3 regions of the Geodermatophilus sp. SYSU D01105 genome follow, and region 3 is predicted to be linked to each of the others. Evidence: riboswitches for the same ligand, from Rfam matches in the RefSeq annotation. Region 3 holds a riboswitch; each other region holds the start of a gene.
What was found. Region 3 has a riboswitch for S-adenosylmethionine ahead of ACI79I_RS15755 (aminotransferase class V-fold PLP-dependent enzyme). Riboswitches for the same ligand answer to the same signal wherever they lie in the genome.
Positions count from the first base shown of each region.

Region 1: linked by a shared signal. The riboswitch ahead of thrC (threonine synthase) and the one ahead of ACI79I_RS15755 (aminotransferase class V-fold PLP-dependent enzyme) in region 3 are both predicted to bind S-adenosylmethionine.
Region 2: linked by a shared signal. The riboswitch ahead of ACI79I_RS16160 (bifunctional o-acetylhomoserine/o-acetylserine sulfhydrylase) and the one ahead of ACI79I_RS15755 (aminotransferase class V-fold PLP-dependent enzyme) in region 3 are both predicted to bind S-adenosylmethionine.

Region 1 is NZ_JBJGYR010000003.1:82,268-92,095, forward strand. Features, by position in the region: gene groL (chaperonin GroEL) at 1-428, opposite strand, end outside; gene ACI79I_RS03355 (cold-shock protein) at 747-947, opposite strand; gene thrC (threonine synthase) at 1,154-2,455, opposite strand; SAM riboswitch class I at 2,468-2,596, opposite strand; gene ACI79I_RS03365 (HAD family hydrolase) at 2,656-3,477, shown strand; gene ACI79I_RS03370 (hypothetical protein) at 3,525-3,980, shown strand; gene ACI79I_RS03375 (ABC transporter permease) at 4,022-4,954, opposite strand; gene ACI79I_RS03380 (alpha/beta fold hydrolase) at 4,951-7,872, opposite strand; gene ACI79I_RS03385 (LytR C-terminal domain-containing protein) at 7,965-9,314, opposite strand.
Region 2 is NZ_JBJGYR010000016.1:67,992-77,819, reverse strand. Features, by position in the region: gene ACI79I_RS16200 (uroporphyrinogen decarboxylase family protein) at 1-313, opposite strand, end outside; gene ACI79I_RS16195 (gamma carbonic anhydrase family protein) at 329-958, shown strand; gene ACI79I_RS16190 (ATP-binding protein) at 970-1,377, opposite strand; gene ACI79I_RS16185 (STAS domain-containing protein) at 1,379-1,579, opposite strand; gene ACI79I_RS16180 (hypothetical protein) at 1,528-1,716, opposite strand; gene ACI79I_RS16175 (hypothetical protein) at 1,713-2,162, opposite strand; gene ACI79I_RS16170 (glycosyltransferase family 2 protein) at 2,087-3,277, opposite strand; gene metX (homoserine O-acetyltransferase MetX) at 3,288-4,403, opposite strand; gene ACI79I_RS16160 (bifunctional o-acetylhomoserine/o-acetylserine sulfhydrylase) at 4,405-5,697, opposite strand; SAM riboswitch class IV at 5,741-5,856, opposite strand; gene ACI79I_RS16155 (zinc-dependent alcohol dehydrogenase family protein) at 5,972-7,000, shown strand; gene ACI79I_RS16150 (amino acid ABC transporter ATP-binding protein) at 7,010-7,783, opposite strand; gene ACI79I_RS16145 (amino acid ABC transporter permease) at 7,780-8,736, opposite strand; gene ACI79I_RS16140 (ABC transporter substrate-binding protein) at 8,752-9,702, opposite strand; gene ACI79I_RS16135 (hypothetical protein) at 9,819-9,828, opposite strand, start outside.
Region 3 is NZ_JBJGYR010000015.1:125,299-135,126, reverse strand. Features, by position in the region: gene ACI79I_RS15765 (sulfotransferase) at 1-704, opposite strand, end outside; gene ACI79I_RS15760 (hypothetical protein) at 773-1,696, shown strand; gene ACI79I_RS15755 (aminotransferase class V-fold PLP-dependent enzyme) at 1,702-3,081, opposite strand; SAM riboswitch class IV at 3,115-3,228, opposite strand; gene ACI79I_RS15750 (LLM class flavin-dependent oxidoreductase) at 3,456-4,583, shown strand; gene ACI79I_RS15745 (NADPH-dependent FMN reductase) at 4,580-5,080, shown strand; gene ACI79I_RS15740 (cysteine dioxygenase) at 5,203-5,730, shown strand; gene ACI79I_RS15735 (class III extradiol dioxygenase subunit beta) at 5,856-6,713, opposite strand; gene ligA (protocatechuate 4,5-dioxygenase subunit alpha) at 6,706-7,074, opposite strand; gene ACI79I_RS15725 (hypothetical protein) at 7,064-7,243, opposite strand; gene ACI79I_RS15720 (muconolactone Delta-isomerase family protein) at 7,240-7,518, opposite strand; gene ACI79I_RS15715 (alpha/beta hydrolase) at 7,542-8,246, opposite strand; gene ACI79I_RS15710 (Rieske 2Fe-2S domain-containing protein) at 8,260-9,366, opposite strand; gene ACI79I_RS15705 (response regulator transcription factor) at 9,695-9,828, opposite strand, start outside.

The sequences.
Region 1 (9,828 bases), on a different contig from region 3:
ATCTGCTCCTTGGTCTCGACGTCCTTGGCCGTCGAGAGGAGGTACTCGGTGACCGACTCGACGGCCTTCTCGATGCCCTTCTTCAGGGCCATCGGGTTGGCGCCGGCGGCGACGTTGCGCAGACCCTCGCGGACGAGCGCCTGGGCGAGCACGGTGGCGGTGGTGGTGCCGTCACCGGCGACGTCGTCGGTCTTCTTCGCGACCTCCTTGACGAGCTCGGCGCCGATCTTCTCCCACGGGTCCTCGAGCTCGATCTCCTTGGCGATGCTCACACCATCGTTGGTGATGGTGGGGGCGCCCCACTTCTTCTCGAGGACGACGTTGCGGCCCTTCGGGCCGAGGGTCACCTTGACGGCGTCGGCGAGGGTGTTCATGCCCCGCTCGAGGCCGCGGCGCGCCTCTTCCTCGAAGGCGATCATCTTGGCCATGTGGTGATGTCCTCCATGCATGGATCGCTGCACGGCCGGGTTCGGCGCCCGCGACGGACGACACCGGCGGTCACGGGCACTCCGTCGGCCCGTACACCAGTGCCTCACCGTTCCGACCTGATTGGCACTCGGCACTGTCGAGTGCCAATCCCGAGTCTGGCACTCGACCCTGCCGAGTGCAAGAACGGGGTGTGACCGGCGACTGTTCCCCGACGAGGTGCACGGCGGACAGCACGGAGGCCCGGCCCCCCGGAGGGGACCGGGCCTCGGTGACGACCTGCGAGCTCAGGCCCTGAGCCTGTGCTCGCCTTCGCGAGCTCAGGCGACGCGAACGGCGTCCGCCTGCGGCCCCTTCTCGCCCTGGACGACCTCGAAGGTGACCCGCTGGCCCTCGTCGAGGCTCTTGTAGCCGTCCATCTGGATGGCCGAGTAGTGGACGAAGACGTCCTGGCCGCCGTCGACGGCGATGAAGCCGAAGCCCTTCTCGGCGTTGAACCACTTCACGGTGCCCTGTGCCACGTGTGCTCCCACGTTCGTGCGTTGCGGACGACCCCCGCCAACCAGGGGGCCGGGTCTAGCTCTTCCGCCCGTCGAACACGAACGTGGAACTGGAACCGCGGGAGAAGGTACAGCACGAAAGCCGTGGTGAGAGCAACCTCACGCACGCGCCACACCGGATGGGGGGACACTGCCCCGCACACCCGGACGCACGCGACCCTACCCCGTCACCCGATGAGGCCCGCGGCCCGGACCGAGGACAGCGACGGGTCGACCACGTGCGTGGGCCCGACGACCGGCTCCAGCGGGTCGAGGGTCTTCAGCCCCTCGCCGGTGTTGAGGATGACGGTCTCCTTGGTCGGGTCCAGCCGGCCGTCCTCGACGAGCTGCCGCAGCACCGCCACGGTCACGCCGCCGGCGGTCTCGGCGAAGACGCCGGTGGTGCGGGCGAGGTCGCGGATGCCCCGCACGATCTCCTCGTCGCCCACCCGGCCGACCGCGCCCCCGGTGCGCCGGATCGCGTCGAGCGCGTAGGGACCGTCGGCGGGGTTGCCGATGTTGAGCGACTTGGCGATGCCGGTGGGCTTCACCGGCTTCACGACGTCCCAGCCGTTGTCGAACGCGGTGGCGATCGGGTCGCAGCCGGCGGACTGGGCGCCGAAGATCGTCCACTCGGTGGCCTCGACGATCCCGGCGGCGGTGAGCTCGCGGAAGGCCTTGTCCACCTTGGTCAGCAGGGAGCCCGACGCCATCGGGATGACGACCTGCGCCGGGATCCGCCAGCCGAGCTGCTCGGCCAGCTCGTACCCCATCGTCTTGGAGCCCTCGGCGTAGTACGGCCGCACGTTCTGGTTGACGAACGCGGTGTCCTCGAACTCGTCGGTCTCGGCGAGCTCGCTGGTCAGCCGGTTGACGTCGTCGTAGGAGCCCTGGACGGCGACCAGCGTCTGCCCGTAGACGGCCGACTGCACGACCTTGCCCGGCTCCAGGTCGGCCGGGATGAACACGAACGAGGGCAGGCCGACGCGGGCGGCGTGCGCGGCGACGGAGTTGGCCAGGTTGCCGGTGGAGGCGGCGGCGATCTTCTTGTAGCCCAGCCCCTTGGCCGCGGTGGCGGCGAGGCTGACCACGCGGTCCTTGAACGAGTGCGTGGGGTTGGCCGAGTCGTCCTTGACCCACAGCCCGCCGGTGAGGCCGAGCTCGGCGGCCAGCCGGTCGGCGCGCACCAGCGGGGTCAGGCCCGGGTCCAGGCTGACGCGGTCGGCCGGGTCCTGGCCCACCGGCAGGAGGGCGACGTAGCGCCAGATGTTCTGCGGGCCGGCCTCGATCTGCTCGCGGGTGACGGCCTTGAGCAGGTCCTTGTCGTAGTCGACCTCCAGCGGGCCGAAGCACTCCGCGCAGGCGTGCTCGGCGATGAGGCCGAAGGTGGCACCGCAGTTGCGGCAGACCAGCCCGCGGGCCGGACACGGCGGGATCGGGCCGCCGGCGCTGGAGTCGGCCTGGACGGAACCGGGAGCGGTCAGGGTCATGCGACGACTACCTCCTCATCTTCCCCGCGGCGGGCCGTCGAGCCGCGCGGGACGGAATTGGCACCTCTCGCTGCGCGGACGCGCAGACGGCGGTTGCCGGGGCTTCGTCGGGCCGTGTCCCTCTGCCCCTCTGGATGAGTGGAACGCCTGCGACTGTACCCACGTGACCCGGGCCGCACCGGCCCGGCCACGATGTGGGCGTGGCAGCGCGCATCGTCTACACCGATCTCGACGGCACGATGGTCGGCCCGCGGGGCTCCTTCTGGCACACCGCCACCCGGGACCTGACCGCCGCCCCGGCCACCGCGCTGCTCGACCTGCACCGGGCCGGCGCTCTGTTGGTCCTGGTCAGCGGCCGCACGTACGAGCAGGTCGTGGAGGCGGCGCGGATCTTCGCGGCGGACGGCGCGATCGCCGAGCTCGGCTCGGTGGTCAGCTGGGACGTCGGCCGGGGGGTGCACCGGCTGACCGGGCAGCTGCCGGCCGAGTACGCCGGGCGGACCCCGATGGAGGTGATGGCCGAGCTCGGCATCGTCGAGGACCTGCTGGCCCGCCACCCCGGTCGCCTGGAGTGGCACGCGCCCTGGCACGCCACGCACGAGACCGACGCACTGCTGCGCGGACTGGTCGACCCGCTCGCCGTGGACGCCGACCTGGCCGACCGCGGCGCCGGCTGGCTCACGCTGAAGGACAACGGCGCCATCCCGACGACCTCCCGCATGACGCTGGACCCGGAGGCGCTGCCGCCGCGGGTCTACCACCTCATGCCGCGCGGGATCTCCAAGGGCGCGGCGATCGCCTGGGACCTCGAGCGCCGCGGTCTCACGCCCGACGACGCGGTGGCCATCGGCGACAGCGTGAGCGACCTGGAGATGGCCCCCGCGGTCGGCCGGCTCTGGGTGACCGCGAACGGGGCCACCGTCGAGGGCATGGCCGACCGGCTGGCCGCCGTCCCCAACGCGACCGTCACCGACGCCCCCATGGGCGAGGGCTGGGCCCAGGCCGTCCGCGCGAGCCTGTGAGGCGCGCCGACCGATGACCGGGGCGCGCCCGGCCGGTCTGGACTGCCATGGCCCCTCCGCACACCGCACCCCTGGAACCCCTCGTGGGGCACTGGCAGACGTCCGGCACGGTCCATGACGAGTCGGGCGCGGTCACCGGGACCGACACCGACCGCCGGCTCCCCGGCGGCTGCTGGATCGCCCACGAGGTCGACGTCGTCATCGGCGACGAGCACGTCCTCGTCCACGAGGTGATCGGCGGCAGGGACGCCGCGACCGGGGGATGGCAGATGCACGCGTTCGACTCCGCGGACTCCCCCGGCTCCATGACCCTCGTGCCACTCCCCGACGGCCGCCTCCTGCTGCAGGGCGCGGGCGTGCGCTCCTGGCTCGACCTGCACGCCGGGGAGGACCTCATGACCACGCGATGGGAACGGGAGGTCGCCCCGGGGGTCTGGCGGCTCTGGATGGACATGCGCTTCGCGCGCCGGTCCCCGGACACGCCGCACCCCGGCGCCGGCTGACGGAGGGGGTCGGTGCGCGTGACGCGCACAGACCCCCTCCGTCAGGACGTGACGTCGCGGCGGGAGAAGTGGCGGAACGCCAGCGCCGTGAAGACCGCCGCGTAGACCAGCGACTGGACGACTCCGCGGAACAGGTCCCCGGAGTCGACCGGCGTCTGGAGCAGGTCGGTCCAGGCGAACTCCTCCGCCGTCGGGAACCAGTCCCGGATCGAGCCGAGCTGCTCGACCTGGTCGAGGATCGCGAAGACGAACATCGTGAAGACCGCGCCGCCGACGGCGGCCAGCGGCGCGTCGGTGATCGTGGAGAACCAGAACGCCAGGGTGCCGACGACGAGCAGGTGGACGGCGAGGTAGCCGACCATCCCGGCCAGCCGGAGCAGGCCCTCGCCCTGGGGCAGGGTCACCCCGATCGGCGTCTGGATGGACTCGAAGCCGAACGCGATGCCGCCGGCGACGATCGCGGTGAGGGTCAGCACGAGCAGCGCACCGACCGAGAGCACCAGCGCGGCGTACCACTTCTGCCGGAGCAGTCGCATCCGCGGCACGGGGGTGGCCAGCGTGTAGCGCAGCGACCCCCACTGCGCCTCAGCGGCCACGGTGTCGCCGAAGAACAGCGCGTAGACGACGACCAGGAAGAAGCTCGTCGTCGCGAACAGCACGAACAGGGTGAAGTTCAGGCCGCTGGAGGTGGCGACGTCGACCAGGTTGAGCCGGCTGTTCTCCGCCGCCTCCTCGCTCGCGCCCAGCTGCAGCGCGGCGATCAGGATCAGCGGCAGCGCCACCATCAGGACGAGGACGCCGATGGTGCGGCGCCGCTTGAACTGCCGGCGCAGCTCGACCGACAGCCGCAGCGTGCGCTCGGGCCGGTAGCCGGCGACCGCCCCGGTCGGCTGCACGTGCGCCACGTCCATGGCTCGATCCGCTCCCCGGCCGCCGGCGCTCCCCCGGCCGTCGTGCTCGCGGGTCGCAGTCATCGGGTCTCCTCCCCCACGAGTGCGAGGAACGCGTCCTCGAGCCGGCGGCGCGGGGTGAACGCGTCCACCTCGATGCCGGCCTCGACCAGCGCCTGCAGCGCCCGAACGCGGGTCGTGCCGTCGAGCTCGGCGACCAGGCCCTCGTCGGTGCGCTCCACCGTCACCCCGGGCAGCGCCCCGAGGACGGCAGCCGCCCGGTCGGTGTCGGCGTCGTCGGGCAGGCCGACGAGCACCGCCCCGCCGGTCCCGACGATCTCCTCGACCGTGCCCTGGGCGATCTTCTGCCCCTTGGCCATGACGACGACGTGGCTGCAGGTCTGCTCGATCTCGCTGAGCAGGTGGCTGGAGACGATCACCGTGCGGCCGGTGGCGGCGTAGGAGCGCAGCACCTCGCGCATGGCGTGGATCTGGGGCGGGTCGAGCCCGTTGGTCGGCTCGTCGAGCACCAGCAGGTCGGGCAGGCCGAGCATCGCCTGCGCGATCGCCACCCGCTGCCGCATGCCCTGGCTGTACCGGCGGACGGGCCGGTCGATGGCGGCACCGAGGCCGGCGACCTCGATCGCCTCCTCCATGTGCGCGTCCTCGGCGGGCCGGCCGGTGGCCGCCCAGTACAGCCGCAGGTTGTCCCGGCCGGACAGGTGCGGCTGGAGCCCGGTGCCCTCGACGAAGGAGCCCAGCCGGGACAGCACCGGAGCGCCCGGGCGGGCCTCGTGGCCGAACACGCTGATCCGTCCGGACGTCGGCCGGATCAGCCCCATGAGCATCCGCAGGGACGTCGTCTTGCCCGCGCCGTTGGGCCCGAGCAGGCCCAGCACCTGGCCGCGGCGCACCTCGAACGAGAGGTCCCGCACGGCGACGAAGCCGTCCTTGTACGCCTTGCTGATGCCGGTGAACCGCAGCGGCACGTCCTCGCCGTCGGGCTCCACCGCCGAGACCCGGCGGCGGCGCCGGCGACCCCACAGGACCGCGGCCAGCCAGCCGAGCAGGCCCAGGGCCACGACCGCGCCGAGGAGCACCCACCAGCGGGAGGTGCCGTCGGCGGCCTGGGTGCGGCCGTCGACCTCGGGCACGCTGACCGCGGCGCCGTCCCCGCCGGCGAGGGCCACCGAGTAGACCGCGGCCTGCGCCGGCAGGGCGAAGGCCTGGTCGGTCGAGGAGACGACGACCCGCATCGTGTGGCCGGCCTCGAAGCGGTGCACGATCCCCGGCAGGGTCACCGACACCTCGGTCGGCGCGGTCGGGTCGGCCGACAGCCCGCTCAGCGCCAGCGGCGCCACCTGGCCGGCGGGCAGGGTCATCGCGCCGTCGGGGCCGACGTCGTAGAGCTTCGCGAACAGCGTCGCCGTGCCGCTGGGCGAGGCGACCGCGAGGTCGACGCTGGAGGCCCCGATGACCTCGACCGCGCTGTCCAGCGGCGCGCTGTCGAAGGCCGCGAACTGGCCGGGGATCTCCAGCGTGCCGCCGGACAGCGCCGCCGACAGCGCGCCCACCCCGGGGACGACGGTGATCGCCGCGGGGGTGCCGCCGGCCGGCGTGACGACCGGCTGCACCGATCCGCCGAGCGGGATCGACGCCCGGGTCGCCGGCCCGGCGCCGTCCAGGCCCGGGTAGGCCGGTGCGACGACGGTCTGGTTGCCGCCCTGCACGCTGCCGACGCCGGCCCCGACGCCGCTCGGCACCGGGAACTCGAAGCCGGTGCCCGGGTCCTCGCCGCGGGCGGGGTCGCCGGGGTCGCGCAGGTACCAGTCGAACCAGCCGGCCACCTGCTCGCGCAGCCGCTCGGTGGTCCGCTCCGAGGCCTGGCTGTCATGGCCGCCGGTGAACCAGACGACCTTCACCGGGGTGCCGTTCGCGGCGATGCCGCGGGCGTTGGCGTCGGCGTGGCCGAGGCCGAACAGGGAGTCCTGGGTGCCCTGGACCAGCAGCGTGGGCGCCTGGATGCGGTCGAGGACGGTGGCCGGGCTGCTGCGGTCGAGGACCGCGGCGACCTCGGGGCTGAGCGTGCCGGTCGCGGCGGCGGCCTGGTAGGCGGCGCAGATGTCGGCCCGGAAGCGGCCGCAGGTCAGGACCTGCTGCACCAGTTGCGGGTCGATCGTCGCCGGGTCGATCGCCGGCAGCCCGCCGCCGGCACCGCCCGCCGGGGTGGCGCCGCCGCCCCCGCCGTCACCGTCCCCGCCGTCACCGTCCTCGCCGGCTCCGCCCAGCGCGTCCAGCAGCCCGCCGGAGGGGGCCGACCCGACGCCGAAGAACAGCCCCGACCACAACCGCTTGTAGACGCCCCCGTCGCCCTGCGGCGTGGCCGCGACGGTGTCCGCGCCGGGCTGCCCGACCTGCGAGGGGAACAGCGCCGCGGTCAGGGAGTTCCAGGTGATCTGCGGGGCGATGGCGTCGACCCGGTCGTCGTACCCGGCGGCCAGCAGCGACAGCGCGCCGCCGTAGGAGCCGCCGGCGACACCCACCCGGGGGTCGCCCGCGCCGTCGAGCAGGACGTCGTCGCGCGCGGCGAGCCGGTCCAGCAGGGTGGAGAGGTCGGCGACCTCGAACCGCGGGTCGTTGAGCCCGATCTGTCCCGTGCTGCGGCCGAAGCCGCGCGCGGACCAGGTGAGGACGACGTAGCCCCGTCCGGCGAGGTCACGGGCGTCGTCGGCGACGGACTCCTTGCTGCCGCCGAAGCCGTGGGCGAGGACGACGGCGGGCGCGGGGTCCTCGGCCGACGCGGACGCGGGGACGAAGAGCGTGGTGTCCAGCTCGACGGCGTCGGCACCCGACCCCGAGGGGACCGTCGCCTCCTCGGTGGCGACGTCCTCGGCCGCGGCGGCCGGTGCTGCCGGGGCGGCGACCACGAGGACGCCGGAGAGCAGGGGGATGAGCAGGGCGGCGAGCGTCGCACGGGCGCCGGGGCGCGGGCGGGAACGCACGGGCCCGCGAACGGGACGCACGGAGCGGCCAACGGACGATCGTCCCCCGGTGTTCCGGGACGACGGCGGGTCCGTGGCGGCGCGCCCCGCGGTCAGGGCCGCCACTCGCCGGTCGTGACCACCACGAGCCCCGGGTCGGCGACGTCGGGGACGTCGAAGAAGCGGTCCACCGGGCCGGTGATCTCCGGGAACTGCTCCGTCAGCTGGAGGGCCGCCTGCCGCTGGGTCTCGTCACCCGCGGTGACGTAGACGGTCGTGACCGCGACGTCCCCGCCCTGGTACTGGCCCACGCCCTGCGACTCCCACCCCTGCTCGCCCAGGGCACCGGCGACCTCGGCGGCCAGACCGGTGACCCCGGTGGCGTTGAGCACCGTGACCGGGACCCGTACCGGCGTGCCGGGCGCCTCCTCGGCCGGGGGCAGCGGGGCGACCTCCAGCGGTGGCAGGGCCGAGCTCGGCGCGGCGACGGCGGTGGAGGAGGGGCCGGCCGTGGTGGTGCGCGACGTCGCCGCCTCCTGCGCGTCCGACCCGGCGAAGGAGTGGACGCCCAGCACCACCAGGGCCACCACGGCGACGGCGAGCAGCCCCGTCGCGGCCCGGCGGACGGCCGAGGGACGGCGGCTCTCGTCGTCGTCCTCCAGGTAGGGCACCGGCGAGACGCCGTTGCGGCGGGCCTCCTTGCGCCGCTCGGCCTCGGCGGCCTGGCGCTCGGCGCGGAACGCGGCGCGGCCGCCGACCACCTCCGTCGAGGGGCCGGTGCCCGGACCGCGCACCGGTTCGGGGGCGTCGTCGCGGTACACGTCGTCGTCGCGGTACACGTCGTCGTCGCGGTACACGTCGTCGTCGCGGTACACGTCGTCGTCGCGGTACGGGTCGTCGTCGCGGTACGGGTCGTCGTCGCGGTCGTCGGCCCGGCCCCGGGCGGGGGTGCGGTCGGGGATCGCCTCGGTCGCCGGCGCGGGCGCCCGGCGGGAGCTCCCGGCGTCCCGGGCCGGGGTGCGGTCCGGGATGGCCTCGGTGGCCGGCGGCGAGGCGTCCTTGGTGCGCGAGGGGCTGGTCCAGTCGCGGTAGCCGGGGGCGGCGTCCCCGTGGCCGGCGGAGGGTGCGGCGCGGGGACCCCGTGGGGTCTCCGCGGCCGGTGCCGGGCCCGCTGGGTGGCCGGTCGGCGCGGCAGCGGACGCGGCCGACCAGCGGTCGGGACCGGCGTCGGGGGCCGGCTGGTCCAGCCGGCCGGCCGGGGAGGCGGGCTCGTCCGACCCGGAGCCGGGGGTGGGCACGGCCTGGAAGGGCGCGACCGTCGTCCGCGGCCCCGACGGCGCGGCGGGGGCCGGCGGGGCGGAGGCGGCGGGCGGGACCGGGAGCCGCAGCCGCGTCTCCGGGACCGGCTCCACGGGACGCGGCCGGGCCGGCGGCGCGGGCCGGCCGCGCGGCGGGGTCGGCACGGGAGGCGCGAGAGCCGAGCGCGAGACACCCGCGGCGGCAGCCGAGCGCGCCGCACCACCGTCGGGAGCCGGACGTGACGCGCCCCCGGCAGGCGTCACCCGCGGTGCACCCGCGGCGGGAGCAGGACCCGGCGCACCCGCGGCGGGGGTCACCCGCGCTGCACCCCCGGCAGGAGTCGAGCGCGACGCACCCCCAGCGGGCGTGGTCCGGGGCGAGGCGGGGGCGGTGACGCGCGGCGCCTGCGGGGCGGGAGCACGGACCGAGCCGGGCACTCCTGCCCGCGGGGTGGCCGGAGGCACCCGACGGGGCGGCGTGGGACGCCGGCGACCCGGGTCCTCCCCGGCGTCCAGCAGCCCGTCCCGGCGACGGTCGGCGCGGCTGCGGCCGGGCGTCGTCGGGTGGTCGCTCAGGTCCTGCTCGGCGGGGAGACCCGACCGGGGGCCGTCCGTCCGGCGACGACCGTGCGGGACCGGGGTCCCCCGGTCCGATACGTCACTGCCTGACGCGGCATGC
Region 2 (9,828 bases), on a different contig from region 3:
ACCGGTTCGTCACGTGACCCGGGCTGTCGAGGTCGAGCCCGTCGAGCGCGGTGGCGAAGTGGTTGGAGTAGGACTCCCGGCGGATCTCGCCGTCGGTGAGGATGTCCAGCCCCGCCTCCTCCTGCGACCGGATGGCCAGGAGCGTGGCGTCGTCCTGCGCCTCCGCGAGGAACTCCGGGGCCACCCGCCACAGCTCCTTCGCGCGGACGCGCGGGGGGAACTGGTGGGCGAGCCGGTCGCGGTCGATCAGCCAGTCCGGCTGGGGGAGGCTCCCGACGATCGAGGTGGGCAGCAGCGGCAGGGACGCGGACATGCCGAGGAGTCTGCCGTGCGCCGCACCGGTGCGCCCGGGCCCCTCCTGTGCTGTGCTGACGGCGTGGCCGAGAACTACATCGCGCAACTGGAGTTCGGCTCCCCGAAGATCGACGACGACGCGTTCGTCGCCCCGACGGCGGTGGTCGTCGGGGCGGTCACGATGGGGCCGCGGTCGAGCATCTGGTACGGCGCGGTCGCCCGGGCCGACCACGAGGTCATCGAGATCGGCGAGGGCTCCAACGTGCAGGACGGCAGCACCCTGCACTCCGATCCGGGCTTCCCGCTCATCGTCGGCCGCGGGGTGACCGTCGGCCACCGCGTGGTGCTGCACGGCGCCCGGGTGGACGACGACGTCCTGGTCGGCATGGGCAGCGTCGTCATGAACGGCGCGCACATCGGCGCCGGGTCGATCGTCGCCGCGGGCGCGGTCGTCACCCAGGGCACCCAGGTGCCGCCGGGCTCGCTGGTCGCCGGCATCCCGGCGAAGGTGGTGCGGCAGACCACCGACGAGGACATGGCCCACATCCGCGGCAACGCGGCCAGCTACACCGAGCGGCTGCCCGCGGCGCGGCGGGTCCGGCCGGTGGTGCGGCAGCCGCTGCCGCCCGCGGGCGCGGTCCCGGGGGACGACTTCGCCGACTGAGGGCCCGGCGGTCAGCGGCCGAGGACGAGGACCCAGCGGTTGACCGGCCCCTGTCGCTCGTAGCGGACCTCGTCCACCGCGGCACGGACCAGCGACAGCCCCCGGCCGCGCTCGGCTCCTCCCGCGGGTGCAGGGCGGTCGAGGGCGCTGGGGTCGACCGGCGCGCCGTCGTCCTCGAACACGGCCCGCAGCCGCTGCGGGCTGCTCGACAGCCGCAGGGACACCCGCGCAGCGCCGGCAGCCACCGCGTGCTCGGCGATGTTCGCCGCCACCTCGGCCACCGCGGTCTCGAAGCGGATCCGGTCCCGCGTCCCCACGTCCGGCTCGTCGGCCCACAACCGGGCCAGGAGCGCGTGCACGGGCTCCAGCAGCTCCGGGCCGGCCGTGGTCCGGAGCTGGTGGCTCGCCCCGCCCCTCACCTCAGTCGCCGGCGAAGGCGCTGGCGACGTCCGGGCGGGGCCGCAGCACCTTCCGGAGGTTGGTCAGCTCCAGCACGGCCTCGACCTGCTCACCGGCGGCGGCGATGCGCAGGTCGCCCCCGGCCTGACGGGCGGTCTTGAGTCCCGCGATCAGCGCTCCCAGCCCCGACGAGTCCATCGACTCGGTCCGGGAGAGGTCCACGACGATCCGCGGCGTCCCCCGGCCACGAGCTCGCCCACCAGTGACCGCAGCCGGGGCGCAGCCACCATGTTGAGCCGGCCCAGGGGCCGCACCACGCCGATGCGGCTGTCGGTGGTCTCGGTCTCGAACTCGGTCATGCGGCCGCCTCCGCGGGTCGCTCCTCGGGTCCGCGGTGGCGGACGGCCTTGATGATCACACTGAGGACGGCGAGGTCGAAGGCGACCCACACCAGGTTGACGGCCGTGCCGAGCTCCGACGCGGCACCGGTGGCCGTCCGGACGGTCCCCACGACCGCGGCGGCCGACAACAGCCCCATGACGGCCAGCTGCGGCCGGACGAGGTGCCACGGGCGCCGGGTGACCGACTGCCGCTCCTTCGGCGTCACCGCGAAGCCCAGGCTCCGGCCGAGCACCACGTTGCCGACGGCCGTGGTCACCGACCGGATCCACACCGGGAACAGCGCGAGGGAGTACTGCGGCCCGCGCCAGCTCCGCTTGCCCCGGCCGATCAGGTAGAAGAGCAGCTGGGTGACCGCCAGGAAGGGCAGCAGGCGGAGGAAGAAGTCGGCCGACAGGGCCTGCACCGGCAGGACCCCGCTGACCAGGTAGACGACCGGGGCGGCGAAGTAGACCACGGCCGCGAACCCGGACAGGTAGCTCCACATCGTGGCCAGTACATGAGCCGCTGGGCCACGGTGAGGCCGCGCTGCACCAGCGGGTTCTCCCGCAGCATCACCTGGACCGTGCCCTGGGCCCACCGCAGCCGCTGGGTGAGCATGGTGCCGAGGTCCTCCGGTGCCAGTCCCAGGGCGAGGGTCTCGTGGTGGTAGACGGTGCGCCAGCCCAGCGCGTGCAGCCGCATGCAGGTCGCCATGTCCTCGGTCACCGAGATGGTCGCCATCGGCATGAGCGGCTGCGCCTCGTCGTCCCGGTCCACGTCGATGGCCCGCACCAGCGTGCGCACCGTCACGACCGCACCGAGTGGTGACCAGTCCCGGTGCGCCAGCCGGCTCAGCGCCGCCCGGTCCAGCTCGGCCGGGCCTCCCTCCTCGGCATCCAGCTCCGCGGAGAGGGCGGCGATCTCGGCGAGGTCGGTCTCCAGCGCGGTGACGTCCGCGTCGACCAGGCGCCGGCCGGCCGCGTCGACCCGCTTCTGGAACCCGTACGCGATGTGGTCCGGCGCGGTGGTGCCACCCACACCCACCGCCCACGGGTACCAGTCCCCGTTCTGCTCGTGGGCGAAGCGCAGCAGCACCGGGCGTCCCCAGTCGCGCAGCGCGTCGGCCCACTGCTGGAGGTACGCGTCGTGCGCGCCCGCTGCGAAGTGCGCCGGCGCGAAGACGGGGTTCCCGGGGTCAGCGGCATCCCACGGCTCCCAGGTGACGACGGGTGTGGCCCCTCGCGCGGCGATGGCGTCCAGGTCGCCGACCGGGGGTGCAGCGGTGAAGTCGACGTAGACCACGACCAGCGAGGGGCGTTCCCCCGTGGCGGCCTCGACCGCGTCCACCTCGCCGGCCGCCCGCGCCCCGCCGGGTGTGGTGACCCCGAACGCGAGGGGCTCGGTGCGTTCGGGTGCGTTGCCCGTCGCGGCGGTCAGCACGGCGGCGCCGACCGCGGCCACGACGACGAGCCACCACCAGGGTCGGATGCGGGTCCCCACGACCTGGCGCAACGAGCGCTGGTCCGATCGGTCGCGCACTGTTGGATGATCAGGTCCCCAGCAGCTCCCGCACCAGCGCGCCGACGGCGTCGAGCTCGATGAGGAACCCGTCGTGCCCGTACGGCGAGGAGAGGACCCGCAGCGGCACGCCCAGCCCCTCGGCCACCTGCTCCTGCTGCGCCAGCGGGTACAGCCGGTCGCTGTCGACGCCGGCCACGACCGCGCGCGCGGTCACCCGCGACAGCGCTGCCGCGATCCCGTCGCGTCCCCGGCCGACGTCCCAGGAGTTCATGGCCTCGGTCAGCACCACGTAGCTGCCCGGGTCGAACCGGCGGGCCAGCTTGGCCGCGTGGTGGTCGAGGTAGGAGGCGACGGCGTAGCGGCCGTCGTCCTGGACGACCGTGCCGAACCGCTCGTCGAGCTCCCCGGGGCTGCGGTAGGTGAGGTGGGCGATCCGGCGGGCCACCCCCAGCCCCGCCACGGGGCCGGGGCCGGGCAGGTAGTCCCCGCCGGCCCAGGCCGGGTCGGCGAGGATCGCCGCCTGCTGGGTGGTCTGCGTGCCCAGCTGGTCGGCGCTCACCGCGGCGGCCGAGGCGAGGAAGAACAGCGCACCCACCCGCTCGGGCAGCGCCACGGCCCACTCCAGCGCCCGCATCCCGCCCATCGAGCCGCCGAGCACCGCCGCCCAGCGGTCGATGCCCAGGGAGTCGGCGAGCGCCACCTCCACCCGCACCTGGTCGTGCACGGTGACGGCCGGGAAGCGGGAGCCGTGAGGGGCGCCGTCCGGCGCGGGGGACGAGGGCCCCGTCGTCCCCTGGCAGCCGCCGAGCACGTTGGCGCAGACGACGAAGAACCGGTCGGTGTCCAGCGGCGCCCCGGGCCCCACCAGCCCGTCCCACCACCCCGGCGTCGGGTGGCCGGGCCCGGCGGGGCCGGCGACGTGGCTGTCACCGGTGAGCGCGTGCTCCACCAGGACGGCGTTGCCGCCGTCGGGCGCCAGCGTCCCCCAGGTCTCGTAGGCGACCCGCACCGCCGGCAGCTGCCCGCCGCGTTCCAGCGGGAACGGCCCGGGCAGGGCGAGGAAGACCCGGTCGCCGACCGGGTCGCCCTCCCGCCAGCCGCCGGGGCGGAGCGGGGCCCAGGACGCGACCCGGGCCCCGCCCACCTCAGGCCTCCTTGGCCGCGCGGAAGCCGGCCTCCAGGTCGGCGAGGATGTCGTCGATCCCCTCGAGGCCGACGGCCAGCCGCACCAGCCCGGGGGTGACGCCGGTGGTCAGCTGCTCCTCCGGGGTCAGCTGGGAGTGCGTCGTCGACGCCGGGTGGATCACCAGGCTGCGGACGTCGCCGATGTTGGCCACGTGGCTGTGCAGCTCCAGCGCGTCGACGAACCGCTTGCCGGCCTCCACCCCGCCGTGCAGCTCGAAGGTGAGGACGGCGCCGGCGCCGCGCGGTGCGTACTTCTGCTGCGCCGCGTGCCAGGGGGACGACGGCAGCCCGGGGTAGTTGACCCGGTCGACCGCGTCGTGGCCCTCGAGGAACTCCGCGACCCGCTGGGCGTTGGCCACGTGCCGCTCCATGCGCAGCGACAGGGTCTCGATGCCCTGGACCACGAGGAAGGCGTTGAACGGGGAGATGGCCGGGCCCAGGTCGCGCAGCAGCTGCACGCGCGCCTTGAGGGCGTAGGCCGGGGCGCCCAGGTCGGCGTAGACGACGCCGTGGTAGGTGGGGTCGGGCTCGGTGAAGCCGGGGAACCTGCCGTTCCGCCAGTCGAAGTTGCCCGAGTCGACGATGAGGCCGGCGATCGCGGTGCCGTGACCGCCCAGGTACTTGGTCGCCGAGTGCACGACGACGTCGGCGCCGAACTCGATCGGCCGGATCAGGTAGGGCGTGGCGATGGTGTTGTCGACGATCAGCGGGACGCCGTTGCGGTGGGCCACCTCCGCCACCGCGCTGATGTCGAGCACGTCGCCCTTCGGGTTGCCGATCGACTCGGCGTAGAAGGCCTTGGTGTTCTCCTGCACCAGCGACTGCCAGTTCTCCGGGTCGTCGGGGTCCTCGACGAAGGAGACGCTGACGCCCAGCTTGGGCAGCGAGTGGTGCAGCAGGTTGTACGTGCCGCCGTACAGGGAGGCGGAGGCGACGACGTGGCTGCCGGCCTCGGCGATGTTGAGGATCGCGAGGGTCTCGGCGGCCTGCCCGCTGGAGACGGCCAGCGCCGCGACGCCGCCCTCCAGCGAGGCGACGCGCTGCTCCAGCGCGTCCTGCGTCGGGTTCATGATCCGGGTGTAGATGTTGCCCATCTCGGCCAGCGCGAACAGGTCAGCGGCGTGCTGGGCGTCGCGGAACTGGTAGCTCGTCGTCGCGTAGATCGGCAGGGCGCGGGCGCCGGTCGTCGGGTCCGGGCTCGTACCGGCGTGGATCTGCCGGGTCTCGAAGCTCCAGCTCTGCGGGTCGGTCATGCGCCGGTCTCCTCTCGTCGGGAGACCCCGCGGCGCACGGGGATCTCCGTCCTTGCCGGACGGCGGGCGCCGACCGACCGGCTCTTCCCCTGGAGCACCTCGGACGGAGTCGAGGTTGCCGGGCAGCCAGCCAGGTGCTTCGCACTGCCTCTCGTGAGCCAGGCGTGATCCTAGGCAGGTGGCGCCGGCGGGGCACACGCCCCCCACCTGCGCCTGCGCCCGGCCGGGCCCGGGCCGCGAGGGCGGTCCCGCGGCGGTCCGGCAGGCTGGCGCCGTGCGCGCACTCGTCTTCGACAGCTTCGGCGGCCCGCTGACCGTGCGGGAGGTGCCCGTTCCCGACCCCGCCCCGGACGGCGTCGTCGTGCGGGTCGGTGCCAGCGGGATCTGCCGCAGCGACTGGCACGCCTGGCAGGGCCACGACCCCGACGTCGTCCTGCCGCACGTGCCCGGGCACGAGCTGGCCGGCACGGTGGCCGCGGTCGGTGCCGGCGTCCGCCGGTGGCGGGTGGGGGACCGGGTCACCGTGCCGTTCGTCAACGCCTGCGGCCGGTGCGCCCAGTGCGCCGCCGGGGACCACCAGGTCTGCCCGCGCCAGACCCAGCCCGGCTTCACCTCCTGGGGCTCGCTGGCCGAGCACGTCGCCCTGGACGCCGCCGACGTCAACCTGGTGGGCCTGCCCGAGGAGCTCGACGAGACGACCGCGGCGAGCCTGGGCTGCCGGTACGCCACCGCCTTCCGCGCGGTCGTGCAGGTCGCCGCGGTGCGCCCCGGCGAGTGGGTGGCCGTGCACGGCTGCGGCGGCGTGGGGCTCTCCGCGGTGCAGGTCGCCGCCGCCGCGGGTGCCCGCGTGGTCGCCGTCGACGTCTCCACGGGGGCCCGGGAGCTCGCGCGGCAGCTCGGCGCGGAGTCCACGGTGGGTGGCGGAGGGGACGTCGTCGCGGCGGTCGCGGAGCTGACCGGCGGCGGGGCGCACGTCTCCCTCGACGCGCTCGGCGCCGCGGTCACCTGCGAGAACTCCGTCCGGTGCCTGCGCCCGCGCGGCCGGCACGTGCAGGTCGGGCTGCTGCCACCGGCCCAGGGGAGGCCCGCGGTGCCGATGGATCGGGTGATCGCCCTGGAGCTGCAGCTGCTGGGCAGCCACGGCATGGCCGCGCACGCCTATCCCGGGCTGCTGGGCCTCATCGCCGCGGGCCGGCTGGCCCCGCAGCGGCTGGTCACCCGGGAGCTGTCCCTCGACGACGCCGCGGCGGCGCTGACCGAGGTGGGCCGCACCCCCGGCATCACGGTGGTGACGTCCTGGTGAGGCCGCGGCTCAGAGCACCTTGGACAGGAACGCCTGGCAGCGCGGGTGCTGCGGGTCGCTGAGCACCCGCCGGGGGTCGCCGGCCTCCAGCACCACGCCCTCGTCCATGAAGACCAGCGTGTCGCCCACCTCGCGGGCGAAGCCCATCTCGTGGGTGACGACGATCATCGTCATCCCCGACTCGGCCAGGCCGCGCATGACGTCGAGGACCTCGCCCACCAGCTCCGGGTCCAGCGCCGACGTCGGTTCGTCGAAGAGCATGAGCTTGGGCTCCATCGCCAGCGCCCGGGCGATCGCCACCCGCTGCTGCTGCCCCCCGGAGAGCTGGTTCGGGTAGTTGTGCACGCGCTCGCCGAGCCCGACCCGCTCCAGGAGTTCGATGCCCCGCTGCCGCGCCACCTCCTTGCGCACACCCTTCACCCGCGTGGGCGCCTCGATGACGTTCTCCAGCGCCGTCATGTGCGGGAAGAGGTTGAACCGCTGGAAGACCATGCCGATGTCCCGGCGCTGCGCGGCGACCTCCCTGTCCCGGAGCTCGTGCAGCTTGCCGCCCCGCTCGCGGTAGCCCACGAGGTGGCCGTCGACCCACAGCCGTCCGGAGTCGATCTTCTCCAGGTGGTTGATGCAGCGCAGGAAGGTCGACTTGCCCGAGCCGGACGGCCCGATGACGCAGACCACCTCGCCCGGCGCGACCTCGAGGTCGATGCCCCGGAGCACCTCGACGGAGCCGAAGGACTTGTGCACGCCCTCGGCGCGGACCATGGCCTGCCCGTTGCCGGTCACTTCGAGCTCCCCACGTCGGCCGCCCGGCGGGCGGCGCGCTGTGCCCGGGTCTCCCGCGAGCCGACGCCCCGGCTGAACCGCCGCTCCAGGAAGTACTGGCCGACCATGAGCAGGCTGGCCAGGGCCACGTACCAGAGGATCGAGGCGACGGCCATCGGGATGATCTGGAAGGTGCGGCTGCCGATCGCCCGCAGCTGGAAGTTCAGCTCCGCGCTCACCGGGACGGCGATGAGCAGGGAGGTGTCCTTGAGCATGGCTATCGTCTCGTTGCCGGTCGGCGGGATGATCACCCGCATCGCCTGCGGCAGCACGATCCGGCGCAGGGTCGTGCCCCGGCTCATGCCCAGCGCGCTGGCCGCCTCCGCCTGGCCGGGGTCGACCGACTGGATGCCGGCCCGCACGATCTCGGCCATGTAGGCGCCCTCGGACAGCGCCAGCCCGATCAGCCCGGCGACGAAGCCGGTGAAGATCTGGTTGCCGTTCAGGCCGAACAGTCGCAGGTCCGCGTCGAAGCCGAACAGGTCCATCAGCTGCCGGTCGAAGGGGAAGCCGAACTCGTAGGTGGCGTAGAGCGCGCCGAGGTTGGCGACGAAGAACAGCAGCACGATCCGCGGGATGGCGCGGAAGATCCAGATGTAGGTCCAGGCCGCGCCGGACACGACCGGGTTGGGCGAGAGCCGCATGACCGCCAGGACGATGCCGAGCACGACGCCCAGCAGCATCGCCAGCACGGTCATGACCAGTGTCGTCCGGGCCCCGCGGAGCACCGGCGGGCTGAACATGTTGTCGAACATGAAGCCCCACTGGAACACCGGGTTGGTGACCAGCATGTGGACGAACATCGCCGCCAGCACCGCGATGACGGCGGTGGCGATCCAGCGGCCGGGGTGCCGGACCGGCACCGCCCGGATCTGCTCGGGCGGTGCCGGCCGGGCCGTCGTGTCGGCGGCCATGACGGGGGCTCCGGGTCAGCCGACGGTGGGGTTCACCGTCGGGTCGTCGATGGCGCCGTCCTCGACGCCCCACCGCGAGAGCACCTCGGTGTAGGTGCCGTCGTCGATGAGCGCCTGGACGGCGTCGGCGACCGCCTGGGCGAAGTCGGCCTGGTCCTGGGCCACCACGTAGCCGTAGGGCGCGGCGTCGTAGATGTCGCCGAGCAGCTCGAGCTGGCCGTTGGTCTGCTGCACCGCGTAGGCCATGATCGGGGAGTCGGCGAGGCCGGCGACCGCGGCGCCCGAGACGATCGCCGCGGTGGCGTCGCTCTGCAGGTCGTACTGGTTGATCGTGATCGGCTCCTCGCCGGCGGCCTCGCAGGCGTCCGACCGGGCGGTGAGGTCCTCGACCTGCACGGTGGCCTTCTGGACGGCGATGGTCAGCCCGCAGGCGTTGTCCGGGTCGACCCCCTCGGGGTTGCCGGCCTTGGTCGCCCACTGGGTGCCGGCCTCGTAGTAGCTGACCATGTTGGCCTGCTGCAGCCGCTCGGGGTTGATCGTGAACGACGAGACGCCCACCTCGTAGCGGCCCGAGCCCACCCCGGCGATGATCGAGTCGAAGGCGGCGGTCTCGAACTGCGCCTCCAGGCCCAGCTTCTGCGCGACGAGGGTGAACAGGTCGACGTCGAAGCCGACGATGGTCTCGCCGTCCTCGGCGATGAACTCGTTGGGCGCGTAGCTGGTGTCGCTGCCCACGGTGATCACGCCGTCCTCCGCGACCGCCGGCGGCACCCGGTCGGCCAGCGCCTGGTCGGCCTCGACGCTGGGCAGGGGCTCGCTGGTCGCCGCCGCGTCCCCGCTCCCGCCGCCTCCACCGCTCCCGGCGTCACCGCCGGAGTCGTCCCCGCACCCGGCGAGGACGAGGGTGAGGCCGGCGGCGGCAGCGACTGCCGCCCGTCCGCGCCGGGTCAGGTGTCGGATGGCCACGGGTTGTCTCCCTCCACGGGCACCTGGGTGTTCGAGGTGCGGGGTGCTGATCTTGCCCTGCTGGGCGCGGGCGTGGCGCGGCGAGGCCCCTTGCGGAGGGCGGTGCGTGGGCCCGGTCACGGCCCG
Region 3 (9,828 bases):
AGCGCCCGGTACCGCGGGGTGTCGGCGACGTGGGGCTTGACGTTCTCCGGTGCCACCGTGTGGGCGATACCGGGCTCGACGCCGAGGAAGGCGCTGACCCGGTCCAGCGTCTCCCGCGGGGTGTCGACCAGCTGCCGGTAGCGCAGCAGGAACACCCGCTCGCGGGGCACGTGCCGGTACAGGTCGCGCAGCTGCTCGCCGTAGCGGCCCAGGCCCCGGTAGTGCCAGAACGGCGCCCAGCCCTCGGCGATCCGCTGCTCCTCCAGCCGGACGGCGGTGAGGAAGTCGGCCACCGGCTCCAGCCCGTCGGCGCGCAGGTGCACCCAGTTGGACCAGGCGCGGTCCACCGGGTCGCGGACCACGACCACGACCTTGACGTCGGGTACGTCGGCGGCCAGCCGGGCCTGCGCGGCCCGGTCGTACAGGTAGAACGGCGTGCTCTCGCCGCGGACGGCGTCCTCGGGGGCGGCGGCGAACAGCGCGAGGTACCGGTCCCGCCGCCAGATCCACTCCTGCGCGCTGTGGGCGTCGCCGGGGCCGCGCTGGCCGCTGCGCGGTGGGGGCCGGCCGTCGGTCAGGTAGTACTTCGGCTCCTTGACCGGGGAGAGGTACAGCCCCGGGTGCGTGGCCAGCGCGGCGTGCAGGGCCGTCGTCCCGGCCTTCGGCGCGCCGGCGATGACGAACTGCGGCAGTCGACCGCTCATGCGGACCCCCTCCTCGATCGGTGTGCACACTGGGCGCCGTCCCCCTCGCCCGAGACCGGAGCCGCCGCGTGCCGTCCAGCCCCGTCCCGACCCTGCCCCGCCTCCCGGACCCGCACCGGTTCTGGGCCGATGCGCAGGTGGTCCTGGCCCCCGAGGACCCGCGCCCGGGTTCGTGGGCCGGTGGGCCGTCGGCCCAGCTGGTCGACGGGACGTGGTGGCTGGCCTACCGGCTGCGGCGGCCGGTCGGCGAGGGCCGTGGCTTCGCCAACGCCGTGGCCCGCTCCGACGACGGCGTGGTCTTCACCCCGGTGGTGGGGATCGGCAAGGACGCCTTCGGCGCCGAGTCGCTGGAGCGCCCGGCGCTGGTCCACACACCCGACGGGCGCTGGCGGCTCTACGTCAGCTGCGCGACGCCGGGGACCAAGCACTGGCGGGTCGACCTGCTGGAGGCCGACACCGTGGAGGGCCTGGGGACGGCGACCCCGCGCACGGTGCTGCCCGGCAGCGACACCGAGGCGGTCAAGGACCCGGTGATCCGGCACGACGGGCGGCAGTGGCACCTGTGGGCCAGCGTGCACCCGCTCGACGACCCCGATGCCACCGACCGGATGACCACCGAGCACGCGACCAGCGACGACGGCGTCGCGTGGACCTGGCGGGGGACCGCCCTGGCCGGCACGCCCGGCAGCTGGGACGCCCGCGGCGTGCGGTTCGCCGCGGTCCTCCTCGACGGCGCCGGGACCTGGGCGCTCTACGACGGCCGGGCCACGGCGGAGGAGAACTGGGAGGAGCGCACCGGCCTCGCGATCGGTGACGGGGACGGCCGGTTCACCGCCGTCCCGGACGGTCCCTTGCTGCAGAGTCCGCACCCGCCCGGCGGCCTGCGCTACGCCGACGCGGTCGCGGTCCCCGGCGGCGGCGTCCGCTGGTTCTACGAGGCGACGCGGGCCGACGGCGCGCACGAGCTGCGCACGGTGCTGCTGCCGGGCTGACACGCTCAGCGCCCCGCCGGGCCGCAGGCGGCCCCGCGCGCGACCGCCCGGGGGTCCGCGCCCGCCAGACCGGCCGGCGGCCGCGGGTCGTCGGCCGGCTGCCAGCGGCCCTCGCGGACGACGTAGGCGGTGCCCGGGCCCTCGCCCAGGAACGCGACCAGGCCGTCGAGCAGCCGGTCGACGTCGGCCGCCGTGGTGGCCACGCCGACGCTGGCCCGCAGCGCCCCCTCGGGGATCCCGAGCCGGTCGAGCAGCGGGTGGGCGCAGAACCGGCCGTCCCGCAGGCCCACGCCGTGCTCGGCCGACAGGACGGCGGCCACCAGCCCCGGGTCGGCGCCCTCGACGGTGAAGCCCACGACGCCGGTGGGCGTGGTCGAGTCGGGCCAGATCCGCAGCCGTCGCACGCCGGGCAGCGCGTCCAGGCCGGCCTCCAGCCGCGCGCGCAGGGCCCGCTCGTGCGCCTCGAGGGCCCCCTCCGGCAGCGCGGCGAGCGTGTCGCAGGCGGCCGCCAGCGCCACCGCGCCGAGCACGTTCGGCGAGCCGCCCTCGTGCCGGTGCGGCGCCGGGGCCCAGGTGGTCTCGGCCACGGTCACCGCCTGCACCGCCCCACCGCCGGCCAGGTGGGCCGGCGCGGCGTCGAGCCAGTCGCGGCGGCCGACCAGGGCCCCGGTGCCGTAGGGCGCGTAGAGCTTGTGCCCCGAGAACGCCACGTAGTCCGCGCCGGTGGCCGCGAGGGAGAACCCGCGGTGCGGCACCAGCTGGGCGCCGTCGACGGCCACCCGCGCGCCGGCGGCGTGCGCCAGCGCGACGACGTCGGCCAGCGGCAGCGCCTCCCCGGTCACGTTGGAGGCGCCCGTGACCGCGACCAGGGCGTACCGGGAGGCGGCGAGCTCGGCCGCCAGGGCCCGCAGGGTGGCGGTCACCGTCTCCCGGATCGGCAGGACGGTCGTGGCCGCGCGGCGCTGCCACGGCAGCAGGTCGGCGTGGTGCTCGCAGTCGAGGACGAGCACCCGCTCCCCCGGTGGCACGCACCCGGCGAGCAGGTTGAGCGAGTCGGTGGTGTTCCGCGTCAGCACGCAGACGTCGTCGGGGCGGGCGCCGACGAACGCGGCGACGGTGTCGCGCGCGGACTCGTAGAGCGCCGTCGAGACCTGCGACAGGTACCCGGCGCCCCGGTGCACGCTCGCGTACAGGGGGAGCGCCTCGGCGACCCGGCCGGCCACCGCGGTCAGCGCCGGCGTGCTGGCCGCGGTGTCGAGGTCGGCGTAGCGGACCCACCCCGACGGCACGAGCGGCACCGCGGTGCCCGCGCCGACCACCGGCAGCAGCGGGCCCTCCGGCGCGGCGGGGACGACGGCGGGGCGGGACAGGACAGCGCCGGTCACGCGGGCCTCCTCGGTTCGGGGACCCGGTCGGCGGGTCCGCGCTTGCGGGGACCGGTCGGCACCCGCCTGGTCGTCACCCGGGGCACCCCATCGCGGAGGAAGGGTTGCCGGCCAGCGAGCCGGGGCTTGTCGCTGGCGCTCATGACCTGCCGAGGAGCCTGACACGACCCCCTGTTCCCGTCAAACCCGATCGGGATGGTAGAGATATGTCCGTGCCCGTCCTCCCCGTCCTCACCGCCGCCACGCCGCGGCTGGTCCGTCGGGTGCACGTGGACCTGGGCCGCGTCTGGTCGGCCCGCTGTCGCTGACGGCGCCCCCGTCCACCCCCTCCGGCCGCCGTCCCGCGCGGCCGCTCATCCCTCCGAGGACCACCCGTGCCGATCGAGTTCCTGGGCATCGCAGCCACCAACGACGGATCCGAGACCACCCCGCGCTCCGGGCCGAGCTTCGACAAGCAGTTCACGCTGCGACTCGGCCGCGCGCACGAGGACTGGGGGTGGGACCGCGTGCTGTTCGCGTACGGCTCCGGCTCCCCCGAGCCGGCCGCCGCCGCCGCGTACCTGCTCTCCCACACCGAGCGGCTGCAGGTGCTGCTGGCCCACCGGCCCAACGTCAGCCACCCGACCTTCGCCGCGAAGACCTTCGCCACCCTCGACCAGATCGGCGACGGCCGGCTGACGGTGCACTTCATCACCGGGGGGACCGACCGCGAGCAGCAGCGCGAGGGCGACCACCTCACCGAGGACCAGCGCTACGGCCGCACCCGCGAGTACATCCGGATCGTCAAGAAGGCCTGGACCTCGGGCGAGCCGTTCGACTGGGACGGCGAGCACTACCGGTTCGCCGACTTCGTGAGCGACGTTTTCCCGGTGCAGCAGCCCCGCCCCGACGTCTCCTTCGGCGGCTCGTCGGAGGCCGCCTACGCCGCCGGCGGGGCCGAGGCCGACGTCTTCGCCCTGTGGGGTGAGCCGCTGGCCGACACCGCGGCGCAGATCGAGCGGGTGCACGCCGCCGCCCGCGCCGCGGGCCGGACCGCGATGCCGCGCATCCAGGTCGCCTTCCGCCCGATCATCGCCCCCACGGAGGAGCTGGCCTGGGAGAAGGCGTACCGCACCGTCGACCGGATCACCGCCCGCACCGGCGGCGGCCTCCAGCCGCTGTCGCGGCGCCACCCGCTCACCGGCCCGGAGAACGCCGGCTCCCAGCGACTGCTGGAGATCGCCGGGCGCGGCGAGCGGTTCGACCGGGCGCTGTGGACGCCGACCGCGAAGGCCACCGGGGGCGCGGGCAACTCCAACGCGCTGGTGGGCACCCCGGAGACGGTGGCCCGGGCGCTCCTGGACTACGTCGACCTCGGGGTCGACATCATCTCGATGCGCGGCTACGACCTGCTCGGCGACGCCATCGACGTCGGCCGCCACGTGCTGCCGATCGTGCGCGAGGAGGTCGCCAAGCGCGACGCCGAGCGTGCCGCGGCCGCCCCTGCGACGGTGGTCGCGTGAGCACCGTCGCCGTCGTGGGCAACCCCAAGCCGCACTCGCGCACCCGCGCCGCGGCCGAGCTGGTCGCCGAGCGGCTGACCGGCGCCCCGGCCGACCGGGTCATCGACGTCGTCGAGCTCGGTGCCGGGCTGCTCGGCTGGGGCGACCCCGCTGTCGAGGAGGCTGTCGCCGCGGTACGGGCGGCCGAGGTCGCCGTCGTCGCCAGCCCCACCTACAAGGCCACCTACACCGGACTGCTCAAGCTCTTCCTCGACCAGATCGGCACCGGCGACCTCGCCGGGGTCGTGGCGGTGCCGCTCATGCTCGGCGGCGGGCCGGCGCACGCACTGGCGCCGGAGCTCCTGCTCAAGCCCGTGCTGGTCGAGCTGGGCGCCACCGCGCCCACCCGGGGGCTGTACCTGCTCGACAGGAGCTGGGACGACCCGGCACCGCTGGAGGCCTGGCTGGTGGCCGCGCGGCCGCAGGTGGACGCCGCACGCGGTGCGCGGCGGGCCTGACGTGGCGGTTCCCCGGTCCGACCTCACCCGACGCGCCGCCGTGGACCTGCTGCGGGTGGCCAGCGCGCGATGTCGCCGTCGCTGACGACCGCGCCCACCCCTCAGACCTCGGAGGACCCGTCGTGACCCGTTCCCTGCTGTCCCCTGTCCTGCCCACCGACCCGACCGCCCGCCGCACCGGCGCGGCCGCGCTGGCCGCCGCGCTCGCCGCCGTCGAGCACCGGTGGTCCCCGCTGGTGGAGTTCCGCGCCGAGCACCGCTGGACGCACCTGCTCGACCCCGGCCTCGCCGCCGACGTCCTGGACCCGGCGCTGCACGCCGACCTCGCCGCCGCGCAGGTGTGGCTGCTGTCCTGGCTGCCCGGCCAGGGCACCGACCTGCACGACCACGGCGGCTCCGCCGGGGCCTTCGCGGTCGTCCGCGGCACGCTGTCGGAGGAGGTCGGGGCGCTGCCGGAGGCGCGGCAGCTCGCCGCCGGCCGGGTCCGACCGTTCGGGCCGCACCACGTGCACCGGGTCACCAACCCCGCGCCGGAGCCGGCGGTGAGCGTGCACGTGTACAGCCCGCGGCTGACCGTCATGAACACCTACCGGGCCGACCGCGGCGGCCTGGTCCGCACCGGCACCGAGCGGGCCGGCGTCGACTGGTGACCGGCCGCTGAGACGCCGACGGGCCGGACCGCCCTGACGGAGGGGCGGCCCGGCCCGTCGGTCGCACGGCCCCGTCCAGAGGCTCGCGCCGAGCCTGCGAGGCGTGAGGGGGACGGGGTCCTTCGTCAGGCCGGCTGGGGCACCCGGTTGTCGAACAGCGCGATCGCCGCGGCGGTGTTGGACGCCGGCACGAAGTAGTGCGAGTGCACCTTCGTCACCTGCTCGTTCATCGCCCCGCGCATGATCAGCCACATGATCATCTCGATGCCCTCGGAGCCGGCCTCGCGGATGTAGTCCTCGCGGGAGAGCGTCGTCAGCTTCTCCGGGTCCTTCTCGATGGCCTCGAGGAACATGTGGTCGAACTCGGGGTTGATGTAGCCCGCCCGCGCCCCGGCCAGCTGGTGGGACATCCCGCCGGTGCCGAGGATCGCCACCTTGAGGTCCTTGGGGTAGCTGCGGATGGCCCGGCCCAGCGCCTGCCCGAGGGCGTAGCAGCGCGCGGCCGTGGGCTGCGGGTACTGGATGACGTTGACCAGCAGCGGGATCACCGGGCAGGGCCAGGCGTCACCCGGGTCCGGCGTCCAGACCGACAGCGGCACGGTGAACCCGTGGTCGACGTCGAGCTCCTGGAAGACGGTGAGGTCGAAGCCGTCGTCGACCAGGCTCTCCAGCAGGTGCAGCGACAGCTCCGGGTCGCCGACGACGTCGGGCACCGGGCGCTTGCCGAACCCCTCGTCGGCGACCGAGTACTGCTCGGCGGTGCCGATCCCGAACGTCGGGATGATGTCGAGGTCGATGCCGTTGGCGTGGTCGTTGTAGACGACGATCGCGACGTCCGGCCGGTGCTCGGCCAGCCACGCCCGGGCCGGGGCGTACCCGTCGAAGAGCCCCTTCCAGGCGGGGTCCTCGGTCTTGCCCCGGTCCATCGCCGCCCCGATCGAGGGGACGTGCGACGTCGCCAGGCCCCAGATCACCTCAGCCATCCCGCCGTCCTCCTGCTCGCATCGCCGCCACGAACTCCTCCTCGGTCATGCCGCTGAAGACCCCACCGAGGTACTGCATCGACCGGCCGTCCATCATCGCCAGCTTGTAGACGTAGAAGATGCTGCCGCCCAGGTCGATCATCGCCTGCCAGTCCCGGTCGAGCACCGCCTGCTTCTGCTCCGGGGTCAGCTTGAACTCGTCGCAGTAGGCCGCCTCGTCGGCCAGGAACCGCTCCCGCGCCTCCCCCGAGCGCAGGCTCATGAACAGCTTGTTCATGCGGAAGCCGCGCCGGCTGGTCTGCCCGTCGAAGACCGGCGTCCCCGGCAGGTCGAACCTGCCGGCCGGGGTGTCAGTGCTCATCGGTGCCCTTCTGTTCCTCGCCGGTGAGGTGCTCGTGGTCGTCCAGCCACTCCCACAGCTGGCGCGGGTGGGCGCTCTGCCGGGTGCGGCCGCACCAGCACGTCCCGAGCATCTCACCGTCGTACTGGCGGAACGTGATGCGCAGCTGCTGGCCGGTGGAGGTGGTCATGACCGTTCCTGCGGGTGTTGGGCCAGCGCCTCGACGTGCACGTCGAGCCACGGCGACATGGGCAGGGACACCAGTGCGTCGTGCAGCGCCCCGGGGTCGGTCGCCTCGAACAGGCCGATCCAGGCGTTGCGCCCGGGCACCCGCCACAGCCGCTTGAGGATGCCCGCCTCCCGCAGCTCCATGGCGCGGGCCCGCTCGCCGGAGCGCAGCTCGTCCCGCCGCTCGGCCGGGGTCTCCGGGGGCAGCAGGTTCTCGGCGCGGACGAGGAACTCCACGGTGCTCTCCTGTCGGGTCGGGGTCAGCGGGCGAGCTCGAGCAGGACGTCGGCCAGCGCCTTGGGGGCGGTGACCATCGCCTCGTGGCCGGTGTCGAGCTCGTGCACCGGCCAGCCGCGCTCGCGGGCCCGGTCGGCCTGGGAGCGGAACACCCGCATCCAGGTCACGCACTCGACGAAGGCGGCCGGCACCGCGTCGACCGCACCGGTGAGGTCGAGCCGGTCCAGGTAGGTCTTCCACGGGTGCGGGGTCAGCTTCGGGGTCAGCCAGTCGACGTCGGCGGACTCGGTGACGCCGAGGACCGAGAGCTTGCGCACCGGCACGAGCCAGCCGAAGCCCTGCTCGGCCGCCGACTCCGCCCAGTGGTGCTCCACCTGCTCGGGCAGCAGGTCGCGGGCCGCCTCGCCGTCGGAGCCGACGAAGGCGTCGAGGTACACCCGCCGGGCGATGGCGTCGGGCCGGCGGTCGGCGACCGCGGTCACGATCTGCCCGGCGTAGCTGTGCCCCACGAGGACGACGTCGCGCAGGGCGAAGGTGTCGATCAGCCGGACGACGTCCTCCACGTGGGTGTCCAGGCCCACCAGGGGGGACAGCAGGTGGGCGCGCTCGGACAGCCCGGTGAGCGTGGGGGCGTGCACCTCGTGGCCGGCGCCGCGCAGCAGCGGGGCCACGCGGTCCCAGCACCAGCCGCCGTGCCAGGCCCCGTGGACGAGGACGAAGGTCGTCATGTCCGCGACCCTCTCAGGCCTGGCCGGCCGGCTGCGCGGCGGCCGGCTGGGGCGCGGCGGCGGCCGGGCGGACGGGGCGCGCCGGGCGGGCGGGGGCCTCGCCGCGCGCGGCGGCCTCGGCCTTGGCCATCTTGTCCAGCAGGCGGCGGCCGCGGATGCCGGCGACGTCGGAGCGGATCGAGGACTCGATCATCCCCGGGTCGGTGGCGACCATGAGCTCCTGGATCTCCAGGGCGTCGACGTCCTCCTTCATGACCGACAGCTGCTGCTTGAGCTGGAAGTCCGACAGCTCCTGGTCGTCGATCTCGTAGTCCCGGCCCAGGGCGAAGAAGTCGTGCGTCGTGGTCTCGGTCGCCGGGGTCATCCCGTAGATGACCTTCATGTGGAAGCCCTCGGGCTCCTCGGTGCCGGTCGGGGCGATCCGGATGTTGAGGATGAAGATGCCCGGCGCGTAGAAGTCGCCGTCCTGCCAGCGGTCGATGTTCGTGGTGACGCCCATCGAGGACTTGTAGAAGGGCGGGGCCTCGATGTCGATCATGTGCCGGACGAAGGACACCCGGTTGCCCTCGCCGATCACGTCGATCGGGGTGGCGGCGACCGCGGCGTTGCCGATGGACGTCGGGTGCAGGAACGTCTCGTGGGTCAGGTCCAGCAGGTTCTCCACCAGGAGCACCTGGCGGGCCTTGAGACCCATCATGCCGTGCACGTGGGTCCAGCTCTCGTCGGTGAGCCAGGAGACGTCCGGGATGCCGTCGGGGTCGGCCTGCTCCGGGTCGCCGGGCCAGATCCAGACGATGCCGTAGCGCTCGACGACCGGGAAGCGGTGCACGGTGGCGCCCTTGGGCATGTCGGGCTGCTCGGCCACACCGACGCAGGCGCCCGAGCCGTCGATCTTGTAACCGTGGTAGTTGCAGGTGATGACGTCGCCGTCGAGCCGGCCCAGCGACAGGGGGTACCGGCGGTGCGGGCAGCGGTCCTCGATCGCGTTGGCGCTGCCGTCCGACAGCCGGTAGAAGCACACCGGCCGGCCGCAGATCCAGCGCTGCACCAGCGTCCGGCCGACCTCGTCGGACCAGGCGCCGATGTACCAGCCGTTCATGACGATGGGGTTGGCTGCCATGGGAGCTCCTCGGTGGGGTGGGGGGTCGGGCCTGGCCGGCCGGGGCGGGAGGCGTCCTCGTCAGGGGTCGGGGACCGGGCGGGGTCCTCGGCAGCGCGACACGCCGACCATTTCCACGGCGTCGGCCGCGCGCTCGTCGGCGGACGTCACGGGCGGGGCCTCCTGCGGGCGGACTGCGGGGCGCGGCCGGGTGACCGCGCTCACGTCCACGGTAGGGGGCGCGTGACCTGCGCGGATCGGCGCGGTGTCGGCTCCGCGACGGCCGCGGCGGCGCACCCGGCCTACGTCATCCGTCCTGGTCCCGGCCCGGTCCGCCGCGACCGCGGGCTCAGGCGGGCGGCGGGATGAGCCCCTCGCGGATGGCCAGCAGCGCCGCCTGCGTGCGGCTGGACAGCTGCAGCTTGCTCAGCACGTTGCTGACGTGCGTGCGGGCGGTGCGCTCGCTGATGACCAGCCGGTCGG